3 regions of the Novosphingobium kalidii genome follow, and region 3 is predicted to be linked to each of the others. Evidence: predicted binding sites of a transcription regulator. Region 3 holds the regulator's gene; each other region holds the start of a gene.
What was found. Region 3 encodes LexA, which represses DNA repair genes until DNA is damaged. Its sites were predicted from a motif close to GTTCCNCNCTTGTTCT; they were not measured.
Positions count from the first base shown of each region.

Region 1: ABVV53_RS02430 (ImuA family protein) is a predicted target of LexA. The motif match lies at 7,532-7,547, and genes of this name have one in related genera.
Region 2: recA (recombinase RecA) is a predicted target of LexA. The motif match lies at 5,445-5,460, and genes of this name have one in related genera.

Region 1 is NZ_JBEWLY010000007.1:114,313-124,507, forward strand. Features, by position in the region: gene serA (phosphoglycerate dehydrogenase) at 1-475, shown strand, start outside; gene ABVV53_RS02415 (ATP phosphoribosyltransferase regulatory subunit) at 609-1,730, shown strand; gene ABVV53_RS02420 (error-prone DNA polymerase) at 1,746-5,006, opposite strand; gene ABVV53_RS02425 (Y-family DNA polymerase) at 5,006-6,817, opposite strand; gene ABVV53_RS02430 (ImuA family protein) at 6,735-7,511, opposite strand; gene ABVV53_RS02435 (thiamine pyrophosphate-binding protein) at 7,693-9,477, opposite strand; gene cobO (cob(I)yrinic acid a,c-diamide adenosyltransferase) at 9,711-10,195, opposite strand, start outside.
Region 2 is NZ_JBEWLY010000008.1:165,385-175,579, reverse strand. Features, by position in the region: gene ABVV53_RS03995 (lytic transglycosylase domain-containing protein) at 1-709, opposite strand, end outside; gene dapA (4-hydroxy-tetrahydrodipicolinate synthase) at 808-1,689, shown strand; gene smpB (SsrA-binding protein SmpB) at 1,795-2,277, shown strand; gene ABVV53_RS03980 (DUF2062 domain-containing protein) at 2,274-2,858, shown strand; gene ABVV53_RS03975 (hybrid sensor histidine kinase/response regulator) at 2,855-5,293, shown strand; gene recA (recombinase RecA) at 5,535-6,608, shown strand; gene alaS (alanine--tRNA ligase) at 6,809-9,478, shown strand; gene ABVV53_RS03960 (cation:proton antiporter domain-containing protein) at 9,513-10,195, opposite strand, start outside.
Region 3 is NZ_JBEWLY010000023.1:66,107-76,301, forward strand. Features, by position in the region: gene gltX (glutamate--tRNA ligase) at 1-1,457, opposite strand, end outside; gene ABVV53_RS14180 (ComEC/Rec2 family competence protein) at 1,486-3,720, shown strand; gene lexA (transcriptional repressor LexA) at 3,725-4,408, opposite strand; gene ABVV53_RS14190 (molybdopterin molybdotransferase MoeA) at 4,478-5,698, opposite strand; gene moaC (cyclic pyranopterin monophosphate synthase MoaC) at 5,695-6,174, opposite strand; gene trpC (indole-3-glycerol phosphate synthase TrpC) at 6,346-7,134, opposite strand; gene trpD (anthranilate phosphoribosyltransferase) at 7,139-8,116, opposite strand; gene ABVV53_RS14210 (anthranilate synthase component II) at 8,116-8,700, opposite strand; gene ABVV53_RS14215 (phosphodiester glycosidase family protein) at 8,697-9,479, opposite strand; gene ABVV53_RS14220 (anthranilate synthase component I family protein) at 9,476-10,195, opposite strand, start outside.

The DNA of each region.
Region 1 (10,195 bases), on a different contig from region 3:
CGTTCTCGCCGGGTTCCTGCGCGTGCAGTCCGACACGGTGAACATGGTCAATGCGCCGTTCCTCGCCAAGGAGCGCGGTCTGGAAGTGCGCGAAGTAAAAACCGAGCGCGAGGGCGACTACCACACGCTGGTACGCGTCTCCGTCAAGACCGAAAGCGGAGAGCGTTCGGTGGCGGGCACGCTGTTCAACAACGTCGAGCCGCGTCTGGTTGAGATGTTCGGCATCAAGGTGGAAGCGGACCTCAGCGGCCACATGATGTACATCGTGAACGAGGACGCGCCCGGCTTTATCGGTCGTATCGGCACCCTGCTGGGAGAGAACGGCATCAACATCGGCACGTTCAACCTCGGTCGTCGCAACACCGGCGGGGAAGCAGTGCTGCTGCTCTCCGTCGACAGCCCGGTTTCTGAAAACGTGTTGAAGCAGGCCTGCGAGCTGCCCGGTGTGAAGATGGTGAAAGCACTCTCGTTCTGAGCTCCTCATGCCCCTCCCGCTTGCGGGAGGGGCCAAGCGGCGCGTTTGTTTGTCCTGAAGCGCGACATGGATTACAGGCCGCTCGGCCCTCCGGCAGGGGAGGGGATACGATAGACAGGGCTGAACTCCTTTGATGCACGATAACGATCGCGATCTTCTGCCCGAGGGTCTGGGCGACCGGCTGCCGGCCCAAGCTGCGGCAGCCATTCGCGTGCGCCGCGGGGCGCTCGATGTCTTCGCCTCCCACGGCTACGACCGGGTCGATACTCCGACGATCGAGTTCGAGAAATCGATGGCCAGTCGCATGGCTGGCGTGCAGCCGCGGCGCATGTTCCGCTTCGTCGATCCGGTCTCGCTGCGTACTCTGGCCCTGCGTTCGGACATCACCGTGCAAGTCGGTCGTGTAGCCGCGACCAGCCTGGCCGCTCGCCCACGTCCCCTGAGGCTGTGCTATTGTGGGCAGGTAGTCACCATCAAGGGCGATGGTCTCGATCCTGCGCGGGAGCACTTGCAGCTTGGTGCCGAGCTGGTCGGCAGCGATAGCGTGGCGGCGGCGGCCGAAGTGGTAGCGATCGCCATCGAAGCGCTGGAGTGCGCTGGTGCGACCGGCATCTCCATCGATTTCACGCTGCCCGATCTCGTCGATACGCTCGCTGCTGAAGCTCTACCTCTTGCGTCCAGCCAGATCGAGGCGGTACGCCGGGAACTGGACGCGAAGGATGCTGGTGGGCTCGTCGATGCCGGTGGCTCGGCTTACTTGCCGCTGCTCTACGCCGTGGGGCCTTTCGAAGAAGCGATCGCGCGGCTGACGGCGTTCGATGCAGGCGGTGCGCTGGCAAGCCGGATCGCGGGCTTGCGCGAGATCGCGGCGCGGATCGATGGACGCGCGCGCGTGACGCTCGATCCCTCGGAGCGCCATGGGTTCGAGTATCAGTCCTGGTTCGGCTTCATGATCTATGCGCAAGGCGTGCAGGGTGCACTCGGGCGGGGCGGAACCTACCGCATTCTGGGGCAGACCGGCGAGGGCGAGCCGGCGACAGGTTTCTCGCTTTACCCGGATCGCTTGATTGAACTGTTGGCCGAGACAAACAGCGAAACTGCTGCGCTTTTCCTGCCTGCCGGTCACGACCCGGTGATTGCGGCTCGTCAGCGCGCGATCGGTTGGCGAACCGTTGCGGCGCTTTCAGACGAAGACGATCCAATCGCGTTGGGCTGCTCGCACCGGCTCGAAGGGGGCGAGGCGATCCCGCTGTAGGCCGCCGGCCATGCTTCAATGAAAGTCATGGCTGCGGATAGGCACGATATCTTCCGCCCCTTGCAAGTTGCCGAACGGCGGAGAGGCAAGCGTGCGGCCTCTCGGAAAGTGAGGGTCGCGGGGATCGGGACCACTGGCGTGAGAGGCGCCGTCGCCGCGCCCCGGCGTTACTGCGAAGTCCATGCGCCCGATCGAGCGCAGCATGGCATCATGGTCGGCGATCCGGTCGCAAATAATGTGGATGACCTCGCCTTCCTTCTGAAGACGTCCGCGCATCGCGATCATCGAAGCTGACATGATCTGGCGCCGGTAGGCTTCGAACGTCTTTTGCCAGAGAATGCCCTGGGCGACGCCGCTCTCGTCCTCGATCGTCACGAAGAGCACGCCCTTGGCCGAGCCGGGACGCTGGCGCACGAGAATGACGCCGGCCACTTCGACATTGCGGCCGTCACGGATCGACGGGAGATCGGCGCAACGGACGATGCCCATGGCATCAAGTTTACCGCGTAGGAATTGCACCGGGTGGCCGCGCAGCGAGAGCTGCAGCGAGCGATAGTCCTCCACCACCTCGCGTCCGGCGCCCATCGCCTGGAGCGCCACGGCTGGCTCCAGGCCCTCGGGCAAGAAACCGCCCTCACGCGCATCGGCTGCTGCGAAGAGGGGGAGCGGCGCTTCGCCCAAACCCTTCACCTTCCAGAGGCCCTGGCGGCGATCCTCGGCAATGCAGTGGAAGGCATCGGCCTCGGCCAGCCGCTCGATGGCGGCACGCGGGACGCCCGCGCGGCGCCAGACTTCCTCGACGCTGTCGTAAGTACCCGGCCCGCGTGCGGCGACGATCGTCGCACCATGGATATTGGCCAGGCCGCGAACCTGCCGCAAGCCAAGGCGCACCGCCCTGTAGCGGCCCCGGCCGGGTTCCAGAGTGCAGTCCCAGTGACTGTGGTTTACCGAGACGGGCCGCACCTCCACGCCATGGTCGCGTGCATCGCGGACGACTTGTGCGGGGGCGTAGAAGCCCATGGGCTGCGCATTGAGCAGGGCCGCGCAGAAGACGTCGGGATGGTGATACTTCATCCAGCAGGAGGCGTAAGCGATCTTGGCGAACGATGCGGCGTGGCTTTCGGGGAAGCCGTAGCTTCCAAAACCCTCGATCTGCTTGAACGTCCGTTCGGCGAAATCCCCAGGGTATCCGCGCGAGACCATCCCGCCCACCAGCTTGTCGTAGAAGTGGCTGACTCCGCCCGTGAGCTTGAACGTGGCCATCGCGCGGCGAAGCTGGTCAGCCTCTTGCGCCGTGAACCCGGCCCCAACGATGGCGACTTTCATGGCCTGCTCCTGAAAAAGCGGCACGCCCAGCGTCTTTCCCAGGACATCGCGGAGTTCGGGACGGGGATATTCGGCCTTCTCCTTGCCTTCGCGGCGGCGAAGATACGGGTGGACCATATCGCCCTGGATCGGTCCGGGGCGCACGATCGCGATCTGGATGACGAGATCGTAGAACTCCTTGGGCTTCATGCGCGGCAGCATCGACATCTGCGCGCGAGACTCGATCTGGAAAGTGCCCAGCGTGTCGGCCTTCTGGATCATGGCGTAGACTTCGGGATCATCGTGCTGAAGATCCGCCATCGTCACCTTGATGCCCTCTTTCTGCTCCAGCAAGTTGAAGGCGCGGTTCATGCAGCCCAGCATGCCGAGGCCCAGGACATCGACTTTCATGAACTTGAGCGCGTCGATATCGTCCTTGTCCCACTCGATGATCTGACGGTCCTCCATGCGGGCCGGCTCGATCGGGACGAGATCGTCGAGCCGGTCCTGCGTGAGCACGAAGCCGCCGGGATGCTGGGACAAATGCCTGGGCGTGCCGATGAGCTGGCGAGCCAGTTCCAGCGTCAGCTTCAGCCGATGGTCTTCGGCATTGAGGTTGAGGCTTTCGATCTGCTCTTGCGGGATGCCGTCCATGCTCCAGCCCCAGACGAGGCCGGTCAGCATCTTGGTGAGGTCACGCGGGAGGCCCAAGGCCTTGCCGACTTCGGCGACGGCTCCGCGCGTGCGATAACGGGTGACGACGGCGGTTAGCGCCGAGCGGTCGCGTCCGTACGTCTCGTAGATCCACTGGATGATGTCCTCGCGTCGCTCATGCTCGAAATCGACGTCGATGTCGGGCGGCTCCTTGCGCTCTCCCGAAACGAAGCGCTCGAACAGCAGCTGGTGGTGGATGGGATCAATCGAAGTGATGCCGAGCAGATAGCAGACGCAGCTGTTCGCCGCCGATCCGCGCCCCTGGCACAGGATGCCACGGCGGCGGCTCTCGGCGACGATGGAATGGACGGTCAGGAAATAGGGGGCGTAGCCCAGCTGGTCGATCAGTCCGAGCTCATGGTCGATCTGTTGGCGATACGAAGCCGGTACGCCACCAGGAAATTTCGCCGCTGCCGCGTCTTGGGTGAGCGTGGCCAGCGCCTCTTGCGCGGTTCGGCCTTCCATCACCTCCTCGTAAGGGTACTGGTACTGGATCTCGCCCAGATCGAAGGTGCAGGCACGCGCAATCTCAGCGCTGGCTTCCACGGCATCGGGAAAGGCGGCGAAGCGGCGCTCCATTTCCTCCGGAGACTTCAGATCGCGGTCCATGAACCGCTCGCGCCGGAATCCCAGCTCGTCGATCGTGCACTTCTCGCGGATGGCGCTGACCACATCCTGCAGCGGTCGCCGATCAGGGCTGTGATAGAGTACGTCGCCTGTCGCGACGCTGCCTATGCCGGTCTTGCGGGCCAGGCCGTTTAGCCGGTGCAGGCGCTCGGCATCGTCGGGACGGCGCCGCAGCGAGAGCGCGCAATATCCCCGCACGCCGAACACATCGTGGATATCGCGCAGATGCGTGGCCGTGGCCTCATCGGGCATGTCCGGCACGAGGATGCCGACCATGTCTTCGGAATGAGCGGCGACATCGGCCCAGTCCAGAACGCACCGGCCCTTGCCGCCGCGCGCCTTGCCGATCGAGAGCAGGCGCGTAAGCCGCGACCAGGCGGCGCGGTTGGAAGGATAGAGCAGCAGCACGCGCCCGTCGGTCAGGCACACACGCGTGCCGGCGATCATCCGGCACCCCGTGGCCTTCTGCCCCTCCCATCCGCGCACGATACCGGCGACAGAGTTCCAGTCCGCCAGACCGAGCGCCTTGTGCCCGAGCAGCGCTGCCGCTGCGAACAGCTCTTCAGGCGACGATGCGCCGCGCAGGAAGGAGAAGTGGCTGGTGACTTGCAGCTCGACATAAGTCGCCATCAGCCGAACACCCCGTGCATGTACCAGCTGAGATCCCCGGTGGACGGTTCGACGCCATCCCCCCGGCGGAACAGCCAGAAGCGTAACCCCCCTTCCGCCTCGACTCGGAAGTAGTCCCGCACCGCCCACATCTCGCGAGCGTTGCGCCACCACTCGCCATGCACGCGCTCCGGGCCGTCGCCGGCGACGACGCGGTAGTCGCACCGGCGCCAGGTGAAACGGCGGGGCGGATGGTCGGGCAGCAGCGCCACCACGTTGGAGAGCGTCTCGGGCCGTTTCAGCAAGCGCACCGGCCGCTTCCAGGCGGGCCATCCCTGGGGGACGATAAGCGGCGGCACCCGCATCATCGCGCGTTCCGGCACATCGCTTTGGCGCGATGACATGCGGAAGAGGGCGGAAGCGCCAGCGCGGGTGCCGAGTTGATCGATCAGCGGCGCAATGTCGCGCATCTTGCTGGAGGTCTCGATCAGCACGCCCGCCGCCTGTGCGCCCAGCGGTTCGTGGTGCGGAACCGTGAGGTGCATCGCCTCGATCCCCATCCCGGGATCGAGTTCGGCCATCTTTAGGGCAAACATGCGCTTCAGGTGCCGGTCGTCGCGCGTCGCGCGAGAAGCCCCTACGCCCAGGCGCTGAGCCTCTCCGTCGACGCGATCTGCAGTCAGCAGGACGGTGCGCGCACCCAGGCCGCGCGTGCGCAGGTGCGCCACGAGATCATCGACGAGATCGCCAATCACGTGCGCGATGCTCTCAGGCGTGCCGATGGGTTCGAGCAAGCGGCGCGTCACCCGTGGGGCATCGGTGGGCACGACGGGAATGATCGGCTCGGCAAGGCTCCCCCGCGCCTGGTCGAGCCGTTCGACAGTCCGCAGGCCCAACCGGCGCGCGAGCGGTCCGCGTGGCATGGAATAGAGATCGGCGACCCGCTCCAGCCCGAACCTTGCGGCCGCGACAAGCGCCTCCGGTTCGAGACGAAGCGCGGCGAGCGGGAGGTCGGCGATGGCCTGGGCTTCCTCGCCGACACCGAGGAGAGTGACGGCCTTGCCGCTGAAGCGGGCGAGTGCATGCGCCGTGCCCAGGGTGCCCGCGACCGCGATGCAGGCGGTGAAACCAAGCCGTCTCAGGAACGCGAGCAAGCGGCGGCAGAAGCGCTCCTCGCCGCCGAACAGATGTGTCGTGCCGGTGAGATCGAACCACAGGCCGTCTGGACCCGAGACGCAGGCGGTTGGCGTCCAGTGGCGAGCTGCGTGGAGCGCGAGGCGGTCCAGAAAGGCCTGGTCCGCATCGGGTTCGGCATCGCAAACCCTGAGGCTAGCGACGAGCGCGCGTGCATGAGCGGCCGCCATGCCGGGACGAAGGCCCAGCTCCAGGGCAAGGGGGCAAGCGGCAGTGATCACATCGCGCTGGCTGATGCGCGTGATGAGGACAGTCGGACGGTCCCATAGCGCAGACCTTGTCGGCAACGCAGCGACTGCGGTGGCCTTGCCATCGTCGGCAGGCATGGCCTTGAAGGGATGCTCGGCATGTTCGCTGCGGCGGCCCATCTCGCGCATGGTCGGCCGCTGGTGTGCCGGCAAGGCATCGAGGTCCGACTGGGACGGCCTGCGACCAAGCGCTTCGTCGCGGGCCCAACGCGCGCCCGGACGCCAGCCTCCGCCTCTCGGAACCGAGCAGGCACCGGGATCGTCGTCAATGGGCGGCGGGAAGCGCGGCTCGGGCGCCAGGCGTACTTCAGGCGGCGTGGCTGGCCGCTCGTTCCTGCGCAGCCGTTCGATCGACAGCTGCGGCAGGAAGAGCGAGGCGACCCTGTGCATCGCACGCCTCCAGTTCGAGAGTGAAGGATTGGCCGTTGCGCTGGCGCACCAGCTCGACCTGCCAGCGGGGCCGCCCGACACCGGGCCAAGGCAGATGCTCGGAGGCGAGGCAGCCGATCCGCCAGCGTGTCATCGCCGAGGAGGGCGTGCTGAGCGGGCAGCGCTCGCGCGATCGGTGGCGCCGATAGAGCAGCATCGGCGTCTGGCCATCGGAAGCTGCGAGTTGCAGGCGGCGGGTCGCGGTCATGTCAGCCGATTTCACTTCGGCAACCACGCAGGCGAGCGATCCATCGCGCAGTGCGTCTTCGGCGAGAGCAAGGACTTCGGCGTCCTTGCGGCCCTGACCGTAGAGAACTTTGTCAGGGCCGAGGCCGACTTGCTCCAGACCCGGCGCATAGAGGTCGAACGTGGTCGCGGTCCACAACACGGTGCAGCCCGGCTGCTCGCTCAATCTGGCAGCTATTCCTGCTACGAACAGAGTTGCGGCGGCATCATCGTTGAGGCTGGCTGACGCCGCCGCCACCTCATGCAGCCCACCTGTATCAAGGCCATGGTCGGCAAGCTTCTCGTCGATCTCGGGCAGACCGAAGCCGAGGGCAGGGCCGCGCTCAGCCTGTGTGGCCGACAGCTCGGCGCGCAGGACGGAAAGCATCTCGGCCGGAGACCGGGGCAGGGCAGATGATTGGACAGGCACAGATCAGAATCGACTCACTTGTTCCCTTTATGTTCCAATGAATTGGGTTGCGCGTCAAGCGTGTGCCGGGGGTGAGGTGCGCCAACCCACAGGCAAATTTGCCTCATCGGAAAAACGAAAGGGGAGGAGCACCGACTGGCGCTCCTCCCCTTCCATGCTTCCAAGCGATGGAAACGCTAACTCAATATCCGCTGCTGTTCTCAGTCGAGCCGCCGCCGGATGAGGCCGCAGGTGCTGCACCGGGCACGCCGAGGAAGTCGCCTTCTTCGCCGAACCAGTTGCGGAACTCCAGGAAGCCCGGAATTCCCTTGAAGGTGCTGTTCGCTTCCCGATCGACTTCCACGTGGATCACGGCCGGCTTGCCGGAAGCGAGCGCGCGCTCGATGGCAGGCGCGATCTCCTCAAGCTTGGTGACGTATTCGCCATGCGCGCCGAAGCTTGCGGCCGTAAGGTCGAGGCGAACTTCGTTCCCCCAGCGGGCTTCAGGCGTGGATGTATTCTCACCCAGGTTCGCCTTGTAGGACGCAGCCTCGATGCCCCACGCATGGTCGACCGCGACGATGCAGAGGAGCGGCAAGTTCTTGCGCACCGCGGTTTCCAGCTCCGAGATGTGGAACAGGAAGGCGGAGTCGCCCGTCAACAATGCGACCCGGCGCTTGTCCCCGACCGCGAGCTGCGCGCCCAGAGCCATGGGCAGACCGTTTCCGATTGCGCCCCAGTTGGAGCTCCACATGGAATCGCGCGGGGTCCACTGCAGAAGAGCGGAGAACCACATGCTCGCCGCGCCGCCATCACGCACCAGGATCGTGTCCTCCGGCAACGCTTTCGTGGCCTCGATCGCGAGGCGCCCGGTGTGGATGGGCTGCGAGGTTGTCGGCACCGTATCCATAAGCGCCTGCTTGACGTCGTCACGGGTCTTCTTCCACTCGGCCAGCTTCGCAGCGGGTTCGCGCTTCAGGTCGCCCAAAGCATCGTTGAGTTGTGGCATGATGTCGCGCAGATCGCCGACCAGCGGCACATCGATGGGCCGGTTGACGCCGATGGCGGTGGCGTCACGCTCGACATAGATCCACTTGCGGTTCTGGTTGCCTTCCTTCCAGGCATGACCACGGCCATAGTTGAGCGCCTCGCCCAACTCGGTGCCGATTGCCAGCACCACGTCGGAGTTCGAGGCAATCTGCGCCCCTGCCTCCGAGCTGTAGGCAAAGGTGCGGTCGTCCATGCCGGGCAGGACTGCCTCTACAGCGTTGGACTGGAGAATCGGGCAGTTCAGCTTTGCTGCCAGCTCTGTCGCGATCGCATGCGCGCGGCTGACGAAAACGCCCTGCCCGTAGAGCAGGACCGGGTTCTTCGCGTCCTTCAGCAGTGCGACCGCTTCGGCAACCGACACATCATCCGCACGCTGGCGCACCAGGCGATAGCGATTGGGGGTGAGGACGGGAGAACCGTCGAACTTGGCCTGCATTACGCCGAGCGGCAGTTCGACGTAGGTGGGTCCGGGCACGCCGGTCAGGGCCTTGCGGAATGCTTCCTGCACGATCTCGTCGGTCTGGCCGGGATACTCGATAACGCCTGTGTATTTCACCGCGTTCTCGAACAGCGGCGGCTGGCTCATGTACTGCATCTTGCCGCGGCGGACGCGCTGTTCGTAGAAGCGCTGGCGCTGCGCCATGAGGAAGATCGCGGGGACGTTCTCCTTGAGCAGGAAATTGGCGCCTGCCGCGATGTTGCCGACGCCAGGGCCTTTGTTGACGCACAGCACGGGGATCTTGCCCGTCATCCGGTAGTAACCGTCGGCTGTGAGAGCCATGGCTTCCTCGTGGTGCGGTGAAACGACCCGCATGCCGCGCTTTTCGGCTTCGACGAACAGTCCGAAAAAGCTCGGGTCCGGTATGCCGAACAGCGTATCGACCCCTTCTGCCTGGAAAAGATCGAGCAGGCGTTCATACATTGTTTGTGTCGTCATATCGGGCCCATTGCTGAAGTGCGCAGAAGCAGGTCCGCGCGAGTGATCGAAACGCTGTGCCTGATAAGCGCATCCAGCCGCGAACGACAACCCGTCGTTCATTCCTGATCGAGCGCCCTGGCGGTATTCGAGAAAGAATCGAAAAGAGACGCCGCGTGATTCCCGCTTTTGCTAAAGTGAAGCAGTGTTATCCTTGTCTCCGCATCTTTGCTGACTCCGACAGGATGTGAGGCTTACAAGTCGATACCGATTTGTGCGCGCACGCCGGCACGAAAGGCGTGTTTCTCATCGCGGATGGTACTGACGGTATCGGCAAGCGCGATCAGTTCGTCATGCGCTGCTCTGCCCGTGATGACGACGTGCTGCATGGGCGGCCGATCGCGGATCGGCGGCAGCACTTCATCCAGCGAGAGATACCGATAGTTGATGAGGTACGTCAGCTCATCAAGAACCACTAACGAGACCTCCGGGTCGGCAAGAGCGAGCTTGGCCTTCTCCCACCCGGCTTGCGCCATAGCGATATCGCGCCGGCGATTCTGCGTCTCCCAGGTGAAGCCTTCGCCGCAGTTCTCCCAGCTTACGCCGGGCTGGCGAGCAAGAAAGGCGCGTTCACCCACATCTTCCTTGCTCTTGATGAACTGAAACACCGCCGCCGTGCGCCCGTAGCCTAGCGAGCGCGCGACCATGCCGAAGGCGCTCGAAGACTTGCCTTTCCCGT
Region 2 (10,195 bases), on a different contig from region 3:
CGCTTTTGCGGGCTTGCGCCGAGCGATTATACACATAGCCGGGATCCCGCAGAAGACGGGCGTTTACAGGCAATCCCAAGGAACCGGGCGCTGCACCTTGCAGAAGGGAGAGTCGCTCCATGAAAAGATTCCGCTGAGCGGCCGATACGAAAGAGACTTGGCGTTCCGCCTGCGCCGTTTCGTTCTGCCAGAGCAGCGCATCCATTCGCGCGTCGTGATCGGCCGGGCTGAGACGATCCCGATAGAAGGACATGAGCGTCGCTTCGTCATTTGCCGACAGAGATCCTCCGCGCCAGGCGGCAACCGCCTTTTCGGCTGCGTCCGGCCGCCGCATGTAGGTCAGGGCAGTGGCGTAACGCCCAGCAGCCTCGCTAGAAAGTGGCGGAAAGCGATCGAAGAACGCGACAAGCATGCCGGGGTCCGGTGATTCGCTGCTGAGCGCCTTTTCCGCATAGCCGCGGATCTTCTCTTCCTGCGGGTACCCAGGATAGCTCATCAGGAATGAGGCGTAGGTGCCAAAGCCGAGGCGACTATTGGCAACGAGCGTCCTCCATTGCTCGACGGACTGGTGCGTTGCCAGATCGTGCGACTGCATCTGAATCGCGCGGGCGCGATCCCAATCACGGCCCTCCTGAGCCAAGGAAGCCGTGGGAACACAGATCGCTGATGTCAGCAGGAGACAGGTGGAAGCACGCAGCATGCTGGACATTTTGGAAAAAGGCTCCTTATCAGGCGCTGAACAAACGGCCGGCTCCTCTCTTGGCGCCGATAATGCCGTCTTGATGACCATTGGCAAAGGCGAAGTCCATGTTCTCGGGTTCGATTCCGGCACTCGTCACCCCCTTCCGCGACGGCGCATTCGACGAAGCTGCATTCCGCAAGCTAGTCGATTGGCAGATTGAGAACGGGTCTTCTGCGCTCGTTCCTTGTGGCACCACGGGCGAGAACTCCACGCTCTCCAACGCCGAGCACCATCGCGTTATCGAAGTCTGCCTTGAGCAAGTGGCCGGTCGGGTCCCGGTGATTGCAGGGTGCGGCAGCAACGATACGACGAACGCACTTCTCCACATGAATTTTTCAAAGAAGAGCGGAGCAGCCGCCGCCTTGGTCGTCGCGCCTTACTACAATCGGCCGAGTCAGGAGGGATTGCTTGCACACTTCTCCCACCTGGCAGAGAATTGCGATCTGCCGATCGTGCTCTACAATGTGCCCGGCCGCACCGTTACCGATCTTAAGCCCGAGACCGTGTGCGAACTCGCGCGGCGCTTCCCGGATACGTTCGTCGGGATCAAGGACGCCAGCGGTGATCTCTCCCGCGTTACCGATCACCGCATGGGCATTGGCAGGCAGTTCTGTCAGTTGTCGGGAGACGACGAGCTTGCTTTGCCTTTCAATGCCGCTGGGGGTGTCGGTTGCATTTCGGTCACGGCGAACGTCGCGCCGGCTCTATGTGCCGAGTTTCAGGCTGCCTGCGCTGCGAACGATCTGGACTTGGCGCGTCAACTCAACGACCGGCTCTACCCGCTGCACTACGCCATGTTCGAGGACAGCTCACCGGGACCCTGCAAGTATGCCATGAGCAAGGTTGTTGACTGGATCGCCAACGAACTGCGCCTGCCGCTCATCCCCTGCGGGGAAAAGGCCATGAAGGCTGTCGATGCCGCTCTCGTGCATGCTGGCTTGGTCTGAACGAAGGCAACGACTGTTCTCGGGGCGGCGCACACACGAAGTTTTTTGTCAGGTCGCCGTTCCTGATTTCTTTTCGGGCGGGGTGCACCTACATCCCGCATCATCATGGCCCGTCCCCAAAGCAAAACGTTCGATAAAGTGAAGAGTGTGGCGGAGAACCGCCGCGCCCGCTTTGACTACCACATCGAGGATACCTTCGAGGCTGGCATCGCGCTCACCGGCACCGAAGTGAAGTCTCTGCGCTTCGGCGAAGGTTCCATCGCTGAAGCCTACGCGGAAGTTCGGGGTGGCGAGTGTTGGCTCGTCAACTCGAACGTGCCGGAGTTCAGCCACGGGAACCGCTACAATCATGAGCCGAAACGACCGCGAAAGCTGCTGTTGCACGAGCGCGAGATTGCGCGTTTGCAAGGAGCAGTTGAGCGCAAGGGAATGACACTCGTTCCATTGTCGGTCTATTTCAATGGCCGTGGCCGCGCAAAGGTCGAACTCGCGCTTGCACGCGGCAAGAATGCCGCCGACAAGCGAAACACGATCAAGGAGCGCGATTGGAAGCGCGAACAAGCGAGGATCTTGCGAGACCACGGATGAGCACGCTGTCTTCCCGCTTGTCGCGATGGTTTCACGCGCAAATGCCGACGCACGAGCAATTGGCAGCAAACCGATTCACTGCACCTCTCGCGCGGAGGCAGGATCTCTTTCGCTTCACGCGCCGCTCTGTACCGCGCGGCGTTGCAGTTGGGCTTCTTGTCGGCATCTTCGCGCTGATACCCGGCATTCAGATTATAGGTGCCGCTCTGATGTGCGTGCCGGTGCGGGGAAACATTCCGTTGGCTGCGGCCATGACCTTCCTATCCAATCCGGGAACGACTCCCCTGATACTTGCCGCCGCGATCTGGCTTGGAAATCGCATGGGCTATCACGCCGATCTTTCGACGTTCCATGCGCTTTATGAACGCGGCGCCAGCGCGCATGAATGGCTGTACTGGCTTCTGTCCGATGCCGCGCCATCCCTCGTGGTGGGGCTCTCGATCCTCTCGGTTGGAAGCGCTGCATTAGGGTACCTCCTCGCGGTGTGGTTCTGGCGCGGGTGGATCGGACGCAAAAACAAAGCTCGGCAACTTCGGCCGGCTCGTGGCCAGGGCCTAGACCCGCCAGGGGGCGCCGCATGAACAACGCAGCGGCTCCAACTCGTGAGGGCCGCGACCTCCTCGTGTTAGGGTTGGCACTCGCCGTCAGCGCCGGGATTGTCTGGCTGGTGACGAACGATCCCATCGTCGTGTCTGCTTACTTCGCGGCGGTGCTTGCACTTGGTGCCGTCGCGCTCACGGCGGGACGGAGGCGTGCGCCTACGCTCGTAGAGGAACTCGCCGCGCCGGACTGGTCGGTTACGGTTGCCGCGGTCGAGCGCCCGGACACCGCCATTGCTATCACGGATCGCGCTGGGCGCCTGGTATGCGCCAACTCTCTTTTCGAAACTTGGTTCGGCGCTGCCAGCGCGCCGCCCCGACTTCCGGTAGACGATGCCTCGCGAGAACGGCTGGCAGATGCAGTGCGCGTCGCGTGGCGCGATGGCAATGCGCAACTTACGCTGGCGAGCGCCGAAGAAGATGGGGCGTTCGGGCCCCACCGTTGGTCGACGGAAGCTCAGCGAGCCGGACGGGGGGAGGACTTCCTCGTTTGGCGCTTCACTGCGCAGTTCAAAGGAGACCCTCTCTCCGAGCTCACTACGCACCTTGAGGGCAAATTCGGGCTTGCTCTGTCCCAGGCCGGCATCGCTGCGGCAGTCGTGGAGCCCGACGGTCAGATCCGCGCAACCAGCATCGGCTTTGCCGAGCGCGCTGCGGGTGATCCTCAGGCAGACCTCGTGGGGCAGGATTTCGTCAGCATGCTGAGGCAGGAGGAGGGCGACCGCCTTGTGTGGGCTCGTGATGGGCAGCGCGCGACGCCGCTGATGCTCTATCACGTGCCCATCGCGGATCCCGATGCGGCGGTTCGACCAGATCCGCTGACGATTCCCTCACTCATACTAGTGGTCGATGCCGGGCTGGGTATCGGGGCGGGCGAAACCACCGGAGCGGCCGTGCCGCATCTGGAGGCCTTGTTGGGCCAATTGCCGCTGGGCCTTGCGATGGCGGATCGCGACGGGCGGCTCTTGTTCGCCAATCCAGCTTTCATGCGCGCGGCGGGGCGCGAAGGGCAGCAACCTCCGACGTACCCCACCGATCTTGTGGTAAAAGAGGACAAGCGCACGCTCTCTGAATCGATCCGGCGATTCGGCCACGGCTCTGCAGCCGCAGGAGACATCGCCGTCCGCCTGGCAGCGCAGCCCGACGACCCTGTGTCACTCAGCCTTGCGGGCGTCCGAGGGCTGGGAGAAGCAGCTGTGCTTTTGGGACTGACCGATTCGTCCGAGGAAACCCGCCTTAAGCGGCAGGTGGCGCAGGCCACGAAGATGCAGGCGGTCGGCCAGCTGGCTGGCGGCGTCGCGCATGACTTCAACAATGTGCTGACGGCAATCCTCGGGACCTGCGACCTGATGCTGATGCGGCACACTCCGGGCGACTCGGACTACGATGATATCCAGCAGATCCGGGCGAACTCGAATCGTGCCGCATCGTTGACTCGGCAGTTGCTGGCTTTCTCGCGTCAGCAGACGCTGCGTCCTGAGATCCTGCAAGTTCCAGACATTGTGGCCGACGTGTCGCAGATGCTTCGGCGGCTGATTGGCGAGAAGATCCAGCTTGTCGTCACTCATGACCGGGATCTGGGGCCCGTGCGCGCGGACCCGACACAGCTCGAGCAAGTCATCGTCAACTTGGCGGTCAACGCGCGCGACGCAATGCAGTCCCGGGGAGACGGCTCGGGGCGGCTCACTTTGTCAACGATGCGCGTCAGCGCCGCCGACGTGCGAGCCATGCGCAACGACATCATTCCGGTGGGGGATTATACCGCACTTTGTGTGGGAGACACCGGCAGCGGTATTCCGCCCGAGCATCTCGGCAAGATCTTCGAACCTTTTTTCACCACTAAGGAGCAGGGGAAGGGCACCGGACTCGGACTTTCGACAGTCTACGGCATCGTGAAGCAATCCGGCGGTTTCATCTTCGCAGACAGCGAAGTCGGCAAAGGAACGACCTTCAAGGTCTACCTGCCGGTGGAGCACGGGACCCCAGGCTCACAACGAACGCCCGTCAAGGCGATCGAGGCTCCCCGCCAGTGGGCAGGCGGAGGTCGTATCCTTCTTGTCGAAGACGAGGATCCGGTGCGAGTCGTTGCTGAACGCGCACTCATTCGCCAGGGATATCAGGTCACCTCCGCGCGTGACGGGGAGGAAGGGCTGGAGCTCGTGAAGCAGGGAGGCAGCTTCGATCTTGTGGTCAGCGACGTCGTCATGCCCACGATGGACGGGCCGGCAATGGCACGCAGCATCCGAGAGCTCGCGCCCGTCCTGCCGGTGCTGTTCATGTCCGGCTATGCTGAAGAGCAACTGCGCAAGGAGATCGGGCTCACGCACTCTTGGTTTATGCCGAAGCCCTTTTCGGTCCAACAACTGTCGGAGAAGGTCGGCGACATCCTGGCGCAAACAAAGCAGCGGCAATCCTGAAGCGAAGCCGCGCCCCAGCGGCGACGAAGCTGTGGAAATGCAGGACCCGCCGATGTTCCCAGCGGCAGCTGTGCTTTGGTGGACCGGGACGTCGCAAGCGAGCAGAACAGCAGGCTTTTCAGGCGAGTGGTCGATCTTGACGGAAGACAATGTTCGCCTCTTGTTCTTAAAGAACAAATGGGATACATGAGGCTGGTGACGTTGACCTTTCCGGTCAGCCAGGTAGCGAAGGGAAAGTGACATGGCTGCTCAGCTCAAGCTGATCCAGGAAGGCAAGGAAAAGGACGCAATGGACCGGCAAAAGGCCCTTGAAGCGGCGCTCGCACAGATTGACCGTGCTTTCGGCAAGGGCAGCGCGATGAAGCTGGGCTCCAAGGAGGCGATGCAAGTGGAGGCGATCTCCACCGGCTCGCTCGGGCTGGACATCGCGTTGGGCGTAGGCGGTCTGCCGCGCGGTCGTGTAATCGAAATTTATGGGCCGGAAAGCTCCGGCAAAACAACGCTGGCACTGCACTGTATTGCAGAAGCGCAAAAGGTAGGCGGCACCGCTGCCTTCATCGATGCAGAGCACGCGCTCGACCCGGTCTATGCAAAGAAGCTGGGCGTAAACATTGATGAGCTGATTGTCTCCCAGCCTGATACGGGCGAGCAGGCGCTGGAGATTACTGATACGCTGGTGCGGTCGAACGCGATTGACGTACTGGTGGTGGACTCCGTTGCCGCGTTGGTCCCGCGGGCGGAAATCGAAGGTGAGATGGGTGACAGCCACGTGGGCCTTCAGGCCCGCTTGATGAGCCAATCACTGCGTAAGCTCACCGGCTCAATCAGCCGATCGCGCTGTATGGTGATCTTTATCAACCAGCTGCGGATGAAGATCGGCGTGATGTACGGCAACCCGGAGACGACCACGGGCGGCAATGCACTCAAGTTCTATGCCTCGGTTCGCCTCGACATCCGTCGCACCGGTCAGATCAAGGACCGAGACGAGATCATCGGTAACGCCACTCGCGTGAAGGTGGTGAAGAACAAGGTCGCGCCGCCATTCAAGCAAGTCGAGTTCGACATCATGTACGGCGAAGGTGTGTCGAAGATCGGCGAGATTCTCGACTTGGGAGTTAAGGCCGGTATCGTCGAGAAATCAGGTGCCTGGTTCAGCTACGACTCGATCCGGATTGGTCAGGGGCGTGAAAACTCCAAGACCTATCTGAAGGCTAATCCTGAAATCTGCGACAGGCTCGAGAAGGCCATTCGTGCAAAGACAGAAGGTCTGGCAGAGGAAATGATGGCTGGACCTTCAGAGGAAGACGACATCTAAGTTTTCAGGGCGTTGGCGGCCTACATGGCCAAGAAGATCGCCAGCGTCCCGAGAAAAGCTCCGTTTCAAGACAAAGCGGCTCTCCTTTCAAAGCTTGGGAAAGGCTGAGCAGGTTTTTTTGTGGTGCGGTGGTGCGTCCGATTACGCTGATCGTGCGTTCGCGCTTGCCGCATGAATGAGGCCGGTTTATCCGCACCACCATGCGCTCGACTAACGAAATCCGCCGCTCTTTTCTCGAATACTTCGGCACGCAGGGGCACGACGTGGTGCCCTCCGCGCCGCTGGTCCCTTATAACGATCCCACGTTGATGTTCGTCAACGCAGGAATGGTTCCTTTCAAGAACGTTTTTACGGGCCTTGAGTCGCGCGAAACTCCGCGCGCCACGTCGTCGCAAAAATGCGTTCGCGCGGGCGGGAAGCACAACGATCTCGACAACGTCGGTTACACGGCCCGGCATCATACCTTCTTTGAAATGCTGGGTAACTTCTCCTTTGGTGATTACTTTAAGGAGCAGGCGATAACCCACGCTTGGACTCTTCTGACAAGAGTCTGGGGTCTGCCTGCCGAAAAGCTCCTTGCGACGGTGTACCACACCGACGACGAGGCGTTCGCGCTCTGGAAGAAGATCGCCGGCCTGCCCGAAGAGCGGATCATTCGCATCGCCACGAAGGATAACTTCTGGGCGATGGGAGACGATGGCCCCTGCGGCCCTTGTTCCGAGATATTCTACGACCACGGTCCTCAGATTCCTGGTGGTCCACCGGGATCGCCAGACGAGGACGGCGATCGTTTCGTCGAAATCTGGAACTTGGTCTTCATGCAGTTCGAGCAGGCTGCAGGCGAAATCGTCGGCGATCTTCCCCGTCCCTCAATAGATACAGGCATGGGTCTTGAGCGGGTTGCGGCCGTCATGCAGGGCGTGCACGACAACTACGACACGGACACGTTCAAGGCGCTGATCGCAGCCTCGGAAAGTCTCACCAGTGTTCCTGCGGCAGGCGCGCAGCGCGCTAGCCATCGCGTTATAGCGGATCATCTGCGGTCGAGCGGGTTCCTTCTAGCGGATGGTGTGCTCCCTTCCAACGAGGGCCGAGGCTATGTGCTTCGCCGCATCATGCGCCGCGCCATGCGCCATGCTCACCTGCTCGGAACGCACGATCCGCTGATGCACCGCCTGGTGCCAGCTCTCGTCGCGGAAATGGGGCAAGCCTACCCGGAACTTGGCCGCGCACAGCCGATGATCGAAGAGACGCTTGAGCGCGAGGAGATTCAGTTCCGCCGCACGCTTTCCAACGGCTTGCGATTGCTTGACGAAGCTACAGCGGGAATGGACGAGGGTGCTGAACTGCCCGGCGACACCGCGTTTCGTCTCTACGACACCTACGGTTTCCCCTATGACCTTACTGAGGACGCTCTGCGTTCGCGTGGGATCGCGGTAGATCGGACCGGGTTCGATGCGGCGATGGCACAGCAAAAGGCCGCGGCGCGTGCGGCCTGGAAGGGCTCTGGTCAGTCAGCCGACAACGAGATCTGGTTCGACATCGCCGAGCGCGAAGGTGCCACCGAGTTCACAGGCTATAACTCGACTCAAGGCGAGGGGCGCGTCGTCGCACTTGTTCGCGACGGCAAGGAAGTGGCTTTCGCCGAGGCGGGCGAGGAACTTGTGGTGCTGACGAACCAGACGCCATTCTATGGTGAAAGCGGTGGTCAGGTCGGGGATGCGGGTCTTATTGTGACTGCACCGGGTGCTACGGCTGGCGAGCTCAAGGTCGCCGTGAGTGACACTTCTAAGCCACTGGGTCGTCTTCACGCGATGCACGGCAAAGTGGAAGTGGGCCGGGTCGCGGTCGGCGATACCGTACAGTTGGTGGTCGATGGCGAACGCCGCGATGCCGTTCGCGCCAACCACTCAGCCACGCACCTACTGCATGCTGCTCTGCGGCACCGTCTCGGCGATCACGTGACTCAGAAGGGGTCGCTGGTTGCGGCCGAACGTCTGCGGTTCGACTTTTCCCATACCAAGGCGCTCACTGACGAGGACATCGCGGCGATTGAAGCGGAAGTGAATGCCGAAATCCGCCATAACGAGAGCGTCACGACTCGGCTTATGAGCCCCGACGACGCGATCGCAGCCGGAGCTATGGCGCTGTTCGGCGAAAAGTACGGCGACGAAGTGCGCGTGCTTGCAATGGGCCGTCAGACCGGCAGCCGGAACTACTCCGTTGAGCTGTGCGGTGGCACCCACGTCAACGCGACTGGGGACATAGGCGTATTCCGCATCGTGGCCGAGAGTGCAGTCTCTTCAGGCGTGCGCCGGATCGAGGCACTCACTGGCGAAGGCGCACGGCGTTGGCTCGTGCAGCGCGAAGAGGCACTGAAGAACGCGGCCGGCTTGTTGCGCACCACTCCGGAAGATGTCGAAGGTCGAGTGGCCGCGCTGTTGGAAGAGCGGCGCAGGCTGGAGCGGGAACTGGCGGAGGCCAAGCGTGCCCTGGCCCTCTCTGGAGGCGGCGCGAACGCGAATGCCGATACTGTGGACGAGGACGTTGGAGGCATCAAGTTCTCGGGTCAGGTGTTGGAAGGGTTCGATCCCAAGGAACTGCGAGGGCTGCTGGATCAGGCGAAGCAGCGGCTCGGCTCGGGTGTAGCCGCGATCGTCGCGGTCAACGATGGTAAAGCTAGCATTGCCGCGGCAGTTACGGATGATCTCATCGGCCGTGTCAGTGCCGTTGAACTCGTGCGGAAAGGCGTAGAGGCGCTGGGCGGCAAAGGTGGCGGCGGACGCCCTGATATGGCGCAGGGTGGTGGCCCGGATGGGTCCAAAGGGGCAGAAGCCCTTTCGGCGATCAAGGCCCTCATGACGGAGTAGGCGGTCGACCTCCGGAGCTGCTGCTCGGCTTTATTCAGGCTGACCGGTCGTGTAGCGATGAACTCTTGAGGCTGGGCTTCTCAGTGAGCCCGCCCTCTTCCATGAGCTGTTCCCGCAACTGGTCTCGTTTCTCATGAATTGAGGCAATGACCGGGCCCATGGAGACCCCGAGGTCGACAAGGACGGCTTCCGACAGTTGGAGTGAACTCTCCAGCGTCTCCGGAACAGCCTGGCTGGCTCCCGCCTGATACAATGCAGCCGCATGCGTGGTGTCGCGAGCGCGGACGATGATCGGCAGATCAGGGTAGGATGCGCGCAGATTGCGCACGAGGCGTTGCGCCGAAACTGGCTCGTCCATTGTCAGGATGACAGCGGTCGCTTGTTCAAGGTTGAGACGCGCAATGGCGTTGCCGCGCGCGGCGTCGCCGAACGTCACGGCGTAACCGAGGCGCCTGCCTTCCGTGACGAGATCGGCGTCCGCATCGACAGCCACATAGGGTTTTCCGTGGGCAGCAAGCATATCAGCGACGAGCTGCCCCACGCGTCCGAAGCCCACGATCACGGCCCGAGGCTCTTGCTCGTCGGGGAGCCTCTGTTGTGGCTCAATGGTATCGACGCGTCCCGCCATGTAGCGGCCAACCATCGCCAGCAGAGGCGTCACGGTAAGGCCGAGGGCAGTGACGATCTGCCAGAACTGTTCCGTAGAAGGCTCAATCA
Region 3 (10,195 bases):
CCGGCAGGAGCGGCAACCTGCGCGCCAATCCGCGCGAGGCTCTCTTCCCGTCCGAGCAGAACCAAAACATCAAAGATCCCCGGCGAGGTCGTCTGACCCGTCAGGGCAGCCCGCAAGGGCTGTGCGAGTTTGCCAAGGCCTATACCCAGATCCTCGGCCATTGCCTTGAGACTGGTTTCCAGACTCTCGGCCGTCCAGTTCGCCTCCCCACTGAGGCGCTCATGCATGGAAGCGAGGCGCGTACGCGCTTCCTCAGTCAGGAGCGCTGCAGCCTTTTCGGTCAGCGCTAGCGGCCGCGTCGCGAACAGGAACGCGGCGCCTTCCGCCAGCTCGTTCAGGTCCTTGGCGCGCACTTTCAGCACGGGCATCGCCTGCTCGAGAAGGGCGAGATTGGCCGCGCCGTCTATGCGCTGCGCAACGAGGGAAGCGAGGCGCCCGTCGTCCGCCTCGCGCAAGTAATGGCCATTGAGGTTTTGGAGCTTGGCGAGATCGAAACGCGAGGGCGACTTGCCCACATGCGCGATGTCGAACCAGGCGACCGCCTGTTCGCGAGCGATGATCTCGTCATCGCCGTGGCCCCAGCCCAGACGCAAGAGATAGTTGAACAGCGCTTCTGGCAGGATGCCAAGTTCGTCCCGGTACGAATCGACGCCCAAGGCACCATGCCGCTTCGAAAGCTTTGCACCGTCCGCGCCATGAATCAGCGGAACGTGCCCGTAGATGGGACGCCCCCAACCCTCGATCGCACTCATCGCGTCGATGATCGCAAGCTGGCGGAACGCATTATTGAGGTGATCGTCACCGCGGATCACATGCGTGACGCCCATGTCGTGGTCGTCAACCACAACGGCAAGCATGTAAGTGGGCGTGCCGTCCGAACGCAGGAGAACGAAATCGTCGATCTCTTCGTTGCGCACCGTCACAGTGCCCTGGACGAGATCGTCGATCACCGTCTCGCCCTCACGCGGCGCCTTGATGCGCACGACGAATGGTTCGGCGGCCGGCCAAGTTGCCGCATCCGCATCGCGCCAGGGGCTTGCGAGCCGGAAGGGGCGGCGCTCTTCCTGCGCTTTCGCGCGGTGAGCGGCGAGCTCCTCCTGCGTCATGTAGCACCGGTAGGCGTGACCGGCTTCGATCAGCTTGCGGGCAACTTCCGCGTGGCGGTCAGAGCGCGCGAACTGGAAGACAGCTTCTTCATCGCCTTCCAAACCGAGCCATGAGAGCCCGTCGAAGATGGCGCCGATCGCCGGCTCAGTCGAGCGGGCGCGATCGGTATCCTCGACGCGAAGGAGGTATTTCCCGCCGTGATGACGTGCATAGAGCCAGTTGAAGAGAGCGGTGCGTGCGCCGCCGATATGAAGATAGCCGGTGGGCGAAGGCGCAAACCGTGTGACCACGGGACGAGCGCCAGCTGGAGCTCCGCCTTGCGTCGCCTCCGCTAAGCTGCCGCTTGCCATCGCCTTGTCCTTCCTGTCCAATGCGCACATGGCCACCCGAGCCGCGCGCCGAGATATCCTGCCGCCCGCCGCGCCCGGGGGCGCTGCACTGCAACATGGGCCATGGAACAGTGCGCGCCGCTTGTCGAGAGGGTTGGCCGCAGTCGAGCGATTTCTTGGCGATGCCGGGTTCGATCGTATGCCATGGCTGGCAGTTGCATTCGGTGCGGGCATCGCGGTCTGGTTCGCATTGCCGGCCCCCGGTTACTGGCTGGCGCTTATGGTTGCGTGCGGAGGGCTGTCTGCCGGGTTCGCTGCCGCTCTGGGCTCCTACGGGCGTTATCCCTATCTGCGGCTAAGCGGGATTGTCGTGCCTCTGGTGGTCGCAGCCGGCTGCGGTTCGGTATGGGCCCGCTCGCACTTTGTTGGCGCGGCCCCCATTGCCGCACCGGGGGTGGCGACTCTGACGGGGACAGTGCTCGCCGTGGAAACCCAGCCAGCTCAGGCCCGCAGCCGGCTTGTACTTGCCACGCGTGAGCCGGGTGGCGAACGCGCCATTCGCGTCCGGATCAATCTGGCCGACGCAATTGGGAGCGCCGATGGCCTCCATGCCGGTCAGGTGGTGCGGTTCCGCGCCCGGTTGATGCCGCCCGCGCCCCCGATGCTGCCGGGCGCCTACAACTTCGCACGTACCGCTTGGTTCAAGGGGCTGGCCGCGACGGGCACAGCACTCGAAGCGCCGAAGATCGTGGACGAGGGCGGTGCCGCGCCTTGGCTGGGTAGCGCGAGCCGGAGAATTTCCAGCCATATTCGGGAGCAACTGGAGCACCGGCAGGCCGGCATCGCAGCAGCGCTCGCCACCGGCGATGTGGGCGGGATCGTCGGAGCCGACGCACAGGCGATGCGGGACGCGGGCCTCGCGCACCTGCTCTCGATCAGCGGACTTCACGTCAGCGCGGTAATCGGCGCGGTCTACTTCGTCAGCCTCCGGCTTCTGGCGCTGTGGCCGTGGTTGGCCTTGCGAGTACGGCTACCGGTCGTGGGCGCAGGTTTCGGCGCCTTTGCGGGTGTTGGCTACACCCTGCTGACCGGCGCTCAGGTGCCGACGGTGCGCTCGTGCATCGGCGCACTGCTTGTGTTGATGGCGCTTGCGCTCGGGCGCGAGCCCTTGTCGCTGCGTATGCTGGCCGTGGCGGCGTTTCTCGTCATGTTGCTCTGGCCCGAGGCCGTTGCCGGTCCCAGCTTCCAGATGAGCTTCGCCGCTGTGCTTGCGATTATAGCCTTGTCAGGCGCCGGGCCGGTCCGCCGGTTCCTGACACCACGAGAGGAGGGCTTGGGTGTCCGGGCGCTGAGACACCTCGCGCTCGTGTTGCTGACTGGCTTCGTGATCGAGTTCGCTCTGATGCCGATCGGCCTTTATCACTTCCACCGGGCGGGGATCTACGGCGCCTTCGCCAATGTGGTCGCGATCCCGCTCACCACGCTGGTGATCATGCCCTCGGTTCTATGCGGCTTGCTGCTTGATCTAGTGAGCATGGGAGCGCCAGCCTGGTGGATAGCGGGCCATGCGATCGCCGGGTTGAATGGTCTTGCGCACTGGGTAGCCAGCCGGCCCGGCGCCGTGACGGTCATCCCTGCGATGGCGGGAACGGCGTTTGCTCTGTTCATTGGCGGCGGCCTCTGGTTCGGTCTGTGGTCCGGTAAAGTGCGCTGGTTCGGCTTGGCACCGGCGGTGCTTGGGGCTGTGCTTGTAGCCACGGCTCGGCCGCCGGACCTGCTCATCTCGGGCGACGGCCGCCACGTGGGCTTGCTGTCGAAGGAGGCGGACGCTCTGTTCGTCCTTCGCCCCAGCCGCAGCGATTTTGTTAGGGACAATCTGGTTGAGATCGCAGGCATGAGCGGCACACCGACGTCTCTAGTCAGCCTTCCTGGCGCGGACTGTAATCGTGACACCTGTGTCATAACCTTGACGCGCGGCGAGCGAGATTGGCAGCTCCTGCTGACGCGAAGCCGCGATGCCGTGCCGGAACGCGCCCTGGCCGCCGCTTGCGAGCGTGTGGACCTGGTGATCTCCGACCGCTGGCTACCGCGGAGTTGCCGGCCCCGGTGGCTCAAGGTCGATCGCAGGCTTCTCCAGCACACGGGCGGTCTCGCCATCGATCTTGCAAACGCCCGCGTTAGCAGCGTCGCGGACAGCGAAGGTCGGCACGGGTGGTGGCGAGGGGCCGAGGACAGACAGCCCTCGCGCCCCGCGGTAAGCGCTTCTGCTTCAGCTGCGCCCTAATCGATCAGTGATAGCGGCGCAGCAATCCTGCAAGCTTGCCTTGCACCTCGATCTCTCCTGGCGAGTAGACCTGCGCCTCGTAAGCCGCGTTAGCGGGATCGAGCCGCACCATGCCATCCTCGCGACGCAAGTACTTGAGGGTGGCTTCCTCGCCCCGAACAAGCGCCACGACGATCTCGCCATCACGCGCAGTGCTGGTGCGCTTCACCAACGCGAAGTCGCCATCCAGAATGCCCGCCTCGATCATGGAGTCGCCGGAGACTTCAAGCGCATAGTGCTCGCCTGAGCCCAGGAGCGCTGCCGGAACAGAAAGCGATGCCTGGCCTTCCAGTGCCTCGATCGGAACGCCTGCGGCGATGCGTCCGTGAAGCGGGATCTCGATCACGTCATTGGCTGGAGAGGGAACGGGCGGCTGCGCGCGAGGCGCTTCATTGCTGTTGGCGGCACGCTTGGCCGCGGTGCGAGGTGCTGCGTTCTCAGGCTCTTTGAGGACCTCAAGCGCTCGGGCGCGGTTCGGCAGCCGGCGAATGAAGCCGCGTTCTTCCAGCGCGGAGATCAAGCGATGCACGCCCGACTTGGACTTCAGGTCCAGCGCCTCCTTCATCTCCTCGAAGCTGGGGGAGATGCCGGTTTCTTCCAGGCGGGCCTGGATGAAACGGAGCAATTCGTGCTGCTTGCGCGTCAACATGTTCGGCGCCTCCTCAGGCGTTCTTGTCGTGAACAATTAGCGAACAAGTAAGCAACAAGAAGTCGCCCGTCAAGCAATTCCGCCATTCTCGATCCAGAACGCGTCGACGTCTTCGCCGGCGAGAGCCTCGGGTGCATTCGCGGTCCGGTCGATCAGCACGTTGCTCGCCGCGAGGGATGCCAATGCACTGCTGTCCTGAATGGATTGCGCACAGACGACTTCGCCGTCCCAAGTGGCCCGCACGAAACAACGCCGCCCACCATTGCTGGGCAGCGGAGCCCCGAGCCTTAGTCTCAGCGTGCGAGGGAGAGGGCGAGCGGCGCCGAGCAGCGCCCGCAGCAGCGGCAGCATGAACAAGTAAGCGGTCACGTGGCTTGAGACTGGATTTCCCGGGAGGCCAAGAATGATCTGCCGTTTGCCGCCATGCTCACGCGTGGCGACAATGATGGGCTTGCCCGGCTTGATCGCCACGCGCCAGAACCCGAGCTTTGCACCCCAAGCCTCGAGCGCCGGCTTCACCAAGTCGTGATCGCCGACCGATGCACCACCACTGGTGACGATCACGTCTGCATCCGCGCCTTGGGAGAGCGCTTCCGCAAGCGCCTCCATCGAATCGGGCACGGGGCCAACGCGTTGAACCTCGCAAGGCAGCGCCCGAGCCATGGCGGCAAGCATGGCGGCGTTGCTTGCGGGGATCTGATGCTCCAAGCAGACCTCTGGGTCAGAGGCGAGCTCGTCTCCGCTGTCCATAACCAGCACGGACGGCGCACGGCGCACCGGCAAGTGCCGGTGCCCGGCACTGATTGCCAGTGCCAGTTGTGCAGGGCCAAGTCGCGTGCCGATCGGCAGCACTTCATCACCGTCGCGGAAATCCAGGCCGCAAGGACGGATGTGCTTGTGCGCTGGCGACGGCGGCTCGCCCGTCAGTGTCAGCCGATCCTGATCTCGCGCGAGATCTTCCTGCAGGATGACGCAAGCGGCGTCCGCCGGAAGGCGCGCACCGGTCGACATCCGCACCGCTTGGCCCGAACTGATGGTCCCCTCGAAGGGGTGGCCTGCGGCACTCTCTCCGACGACTTGCCAAGGCCCGGTAAGATCGCCCTCGGACACGGCGTAGCCATCCATGGCAGAGAGCGCTGCAGGAGGCTGCGTGCGCCGGGCCCGCAGCGGCTCGGCGAGATAGCGGCCAAGCGCACCGTCGATATCGACTCGCTCGATCTGCAGCGGTTCGACGAGGGCGAGAAGGCGAGCCTGCGCCTCTTCCAGCTGGAGCGGTGGTTCGCGCATCATGCCTCGTCCGCCCGCCAGTGGCCGGACTTGCCGCCGCGCTTCTCGATCAGGCGCACGTCCTCGATCACCATCGCCTTGTCGAGCGCTTTTGCCATGTCGTAAATGGTGACCAGCGCGATGGCTGTGGCGGTGACCGCCTCCATCTCGACTCCGGTCTTGCCCGTGAGCGAAGCGGTGGCGGTGGCGCGAACGGCGTCCCCCTCGAAAGCAAAGTCGACGTTAACCGCGTCGATCACCAGGGGATGACACATCGGGATCAGATCTCCGGTGCGCTTTGCGGCCATGATGCCGGCGATCCGTGCCGTGCCGAGCACATCACCTTTCGGCGCATTCCCTGCTCGGATGGCTGCGAGCGCCTCGGGGCTCATGCGGACGCGGCCGGAGGCGACGGCGAGCCGCTGGGTCTCGGCCTTGGCGCCGACGTCGACCATGCGGGCCGTGCCTTCGGCGTCGATGTGGGAAAGGGATTTGCTCATGCGGCGCAGGTTGCCGCAATTGCCGGTGTCCTGGAAAGGAAAATCCCGCGCTTTCTGGAGTGGTGAGCGAATGGTTCCGAGACGTGCTGCTGAAATTGGGCCATCACGCCGTCATGCCAGAGCCGATCGTTGTAGGACAGAGAGACAAGCTCTCTGCGGATGCGCCGAGGATCAGGCGAAGAGGAGGGCCCGCGTCGCCTGTTCCACGTCGGGCTGGCGCATGAGGCTTTCCCCCACAAGGAACGTGCGCGCTCCGCAAGCGGAAAGGCGCTGAAGATCCGCGTGCGAGTTGATGCCGCTTTCGCTGACCAGGAGCGTGCCCTCAGGCGCGAGGGGAGCAAGCCGCTCGGTAACCGCAAGATCGGTTACGAAGCGTTTGAGGTCGCGATTGTTCACGCCGATCAGGCGTGATTTCAGGCGGCTCGCGCGTGCCATCTCATCTTCGTTGTGAACCTCGACGAGCACGTCCATGCCACGCTCAAGCGCGGCAGCCTCAATCTCGACCATCTGATTGTCATCGAGCGCGGCGACGATGATCAGGATCGCGTCGGCACCGATTGCACGTGCTTCGGCGACTTGCCAGGGATCGACCATGAAGTCCTTGCGCAGGACAGGCAGATCGCAGGCAGCCCGCGCATCCATCAGGAAGTCTTCGTGGCCTTGGAAATAAGGTGCATCGGTGAGCACGGACAGGCAGGCCGCGCCACCCAGTTGATACGCCAGCGCGTGCTCACCGGGACGGAAGTCGGCTCGGATCAACCCCTTGGACGGCGACGCTTTCTTGATTTCAGCAATCAGCGCGAACCCATGCGCGGCTTTTGCTTCCAGGGCCTTGCGGAAGCCTCGTGGAGGCGTCTGCTCGCTGGCGCGGGCGTCGAGGTCCGCTTCCGTGGCGTCGCCCTTGCGAGCGACGACTTCCTCGCGCTTTGTAGCGCAGATTTCTATGAGCTTGTCGGACATCTCGTTACTTCGAAGTGGCCGCGATCCAGCAGTCGAGCAGGGCCTTGGCAAGGCCCTTGTCGATCACTTCGGCGGCTTCCTCGGCACCATCGCGCAAGTCGCTGGCTTCTCCAGCAAGGACGAGCGCAGCGGCGGAGTTGAGCAGGACGGCATCACGATATGCCCCCAGATCGCCGCTCAGCAGGCGGCGCAGGGCAGCCGCGTTGTAGTTCGCGTCACCGCCACGCAGCGCATCGAGCGGATGCGTCGGGAGGCCGGCGTCGGCAGGCGTGATCCGCTCAGGAACGTTACCGCAGTTGATTGTGGCGACAACGCTGGGGCCGTCGATCGAAAGCTCGTCCAGGCCTTCCTCGCCGCCCACGACCATTGCCGCTCCGCAGCCGACCATTGCCATCGCATCGCGATAGATCGGGACGTAGACCGGATTCGCCACTCCCACGAGTTGGCGCGTGACGCGGCCGGGATTGCACATCGGGCCGGTCAGATTGAAGATCGTGCGCTTGCCGATGGCCTTGCGGACCGGAGCGAGGTGAGCCAGCGCGGGATGATGCTTCTGCGCGAACAGGAACGCAATGCCGATATCGGCCAGCGTCTCTTCCGCGAGGTCGCTGGCGCGGGTGAGATCGAGCCCGAGCGCTTCCAGTGTATCGGCGCCACCTGCCTTCGACGATGCGGCACGGTTGCCATGCTTGGCGACCGGCACGCCGCAGGCTGCGACGACGATGGCCACGGCTGTGGAGACGTTGAGGCTGTGCTGGCCATCACCACCCGTGCCGCAAACGTCGATGGCATTTGCCGGCGCGGCCACCGGGATCATCCGGGCGCGCATGGCAAGGACGGCGCCAGCGATATCCTCAGCGGTTTCCCCGCGGTTGGACATGGCGAGGAGCGCCTCGGTGACTTGCTCGTCGCTCATCTCGCCGTCGAGCATGCGCCCAAACAGCGCCTCGGTTTCGGCGATGGTGGGGGGCATAACGGTCATCATGCCGGCAGGCGCGTCTCGACGCCGCAGAGCTTGAGGAAGTTCGCCAGCATATCGTGGCCGTGTTCGGTGGCGATGCTCTCCGGGTGGAATTGGACGCCGTGGATCGGCAAGCTCGCGTGGCGAAAGCCCATGACGTGGCCATCGTCCGACCTGGCGTTGACCTGCAGCGCTTCGGGAATGTCGTCGACGATCAGCGAGTGATAGCGCGTGGCGGTGAAAGGTGCGGGAAGTCCGGCAAACACGCCGCTGCTGTCGTGGCTGACGGGCGAGGTTTTGCCATGCATCAGCCCGCCGCGCACGACTTTGCCTCCGAAGTACTGCCCGATCGACTGGTGTCCCAGGCATACGCCGAGCAACGGCTTGCCCGCGTCCGCGGCAGCGCCGACAAGGTCAAGGCTGATGCCCGCCTCGTTGGGTGTGCAGGGGCCGGGTGAAATGAGGAAGCCTTGTGCCCCGCTCGACAGCGCTTGCTCTGCGGAGAGCGCATCGTTGCGTACAACCTCGACCTCAGCGCCCAGTTCCATGAGGTAGTGGACAAGGTTCCAGGTGAAGCTGTCATAGTTGTCGATGACGAGGATCATGGCTTTGCCTTGTGCCTTTTCTCGACGACGATCAAGGGGCCGAGCGGTGGGCCGCCATCCACCCGACCGGTGTTCGGGTCCCATAAGGACGATACGCTGCCGTCGAGGAACAGGGCGTTGGGCGTGTTCAGTTCATCGCGGAAGTAGCGCGCGAACTTGCCGAAAGAGATCGGCGCCTCGCTGATGACGAAATGGGCGCGCCCATGCTTGTCGACACCGACTCCATTGCGCAGCTTGCGCGAGGGGCCGTCCGCGTCAAACCGGGGGTGGAGCTTGCCGTCGATCACCAGCATCGGACCGGACTGCGTTCCGAACTCCGGCCGCTTCTTGACATGCGCGGCGAAGTCGTCGCTGGCACGCACCGCCCACTTACCATCGGAGCCATAGAACACGCCGTTCGGCTGTAAGTGGAAGTTGCCCCAGCCTTCGTTGCGGTTCAACGTGTGGCGGCGGTTGCTGTCCTCGACATAGTAGCCGATCGGCATGCCATCGGCATCGAACATGCCGCCGTTCACGGCGAATGCGACTCGGCTCGCCTTTTCACCCATTCCGACCGCCAGTTCCGACAAGCTGCGGTAAGGGCTTCCGTCTTCTGGGCCGAGTACCACGCGAACCGTATGCTGCGCCGGATCCGCGATGCAATGCGTGAGCGGAGTGTCTTCGAACGTGGCGCTGGAGCAGGGCGGTGGAGGGGGGGCTTCCTGTGCGGAGGCCGTGTCTCGTGCGCGGTCACAAGCGGCGAGCGCGAGCGCCGCCAGCGCGGAAAGAAGAATCCTCACTGGCCGAAGCCCGGCTCTCCCGCAACGCGGACCGCCTCGCGGGCGGCAGCAAAGAGGGCGCCTGACTTGGCCTCGCACTCGCGCTGCTCATATGCCGGGTCACTGTCCGCCACGATGCCGGCTCCAGCCTGCACGTGAAGCACGCCATCCTTGAGAACGCCGGTACGCAGGACAATGCAGGAGTCGACGGAGCCATCGGGAGCAAAGTAACCTACTCCCCCGGCGTAAGCGCCGCGGGCCTCGGGCTCGAGCTCCGCGATCACCTCGCACGCGCGGACCTTGGGCGCACCCGACACTGTCCCGGCGGGAAACCCGGCGAGAACGGCATCGACGGCATCGTGCTTCGCGGTGTCGAGTTTGCCCACCACGTTCGAGACGATGTGCATGACGTGGCTGTAGCGTTCGATAGTGTAGCTGTCGGTTACCTCAACCGTCCCGGCCGCTGCGACGCGGCCGACGTCATTGCGCCCGAGGTCCAGCAGCATGAGGTGCTCTGCCCGCTCCTTGGGATCGGCGAGGAGGCTTGCTTCGTTGGCCTTGTCCTCGGCGGGCGTTGCGCCACGCGGACGAGTGCCTGCGATCGGGCGGATCGTCACTTCGCCGTTCCGGACACGCACGAGGATCTCGGGGCTGGAGCCGATCAGGGCGAAGCCGGGGAGATCGAGGAAGTACAGGAATGGCGACGGGTTCACCCGGCGCAGCGCGCGATAGAGCGC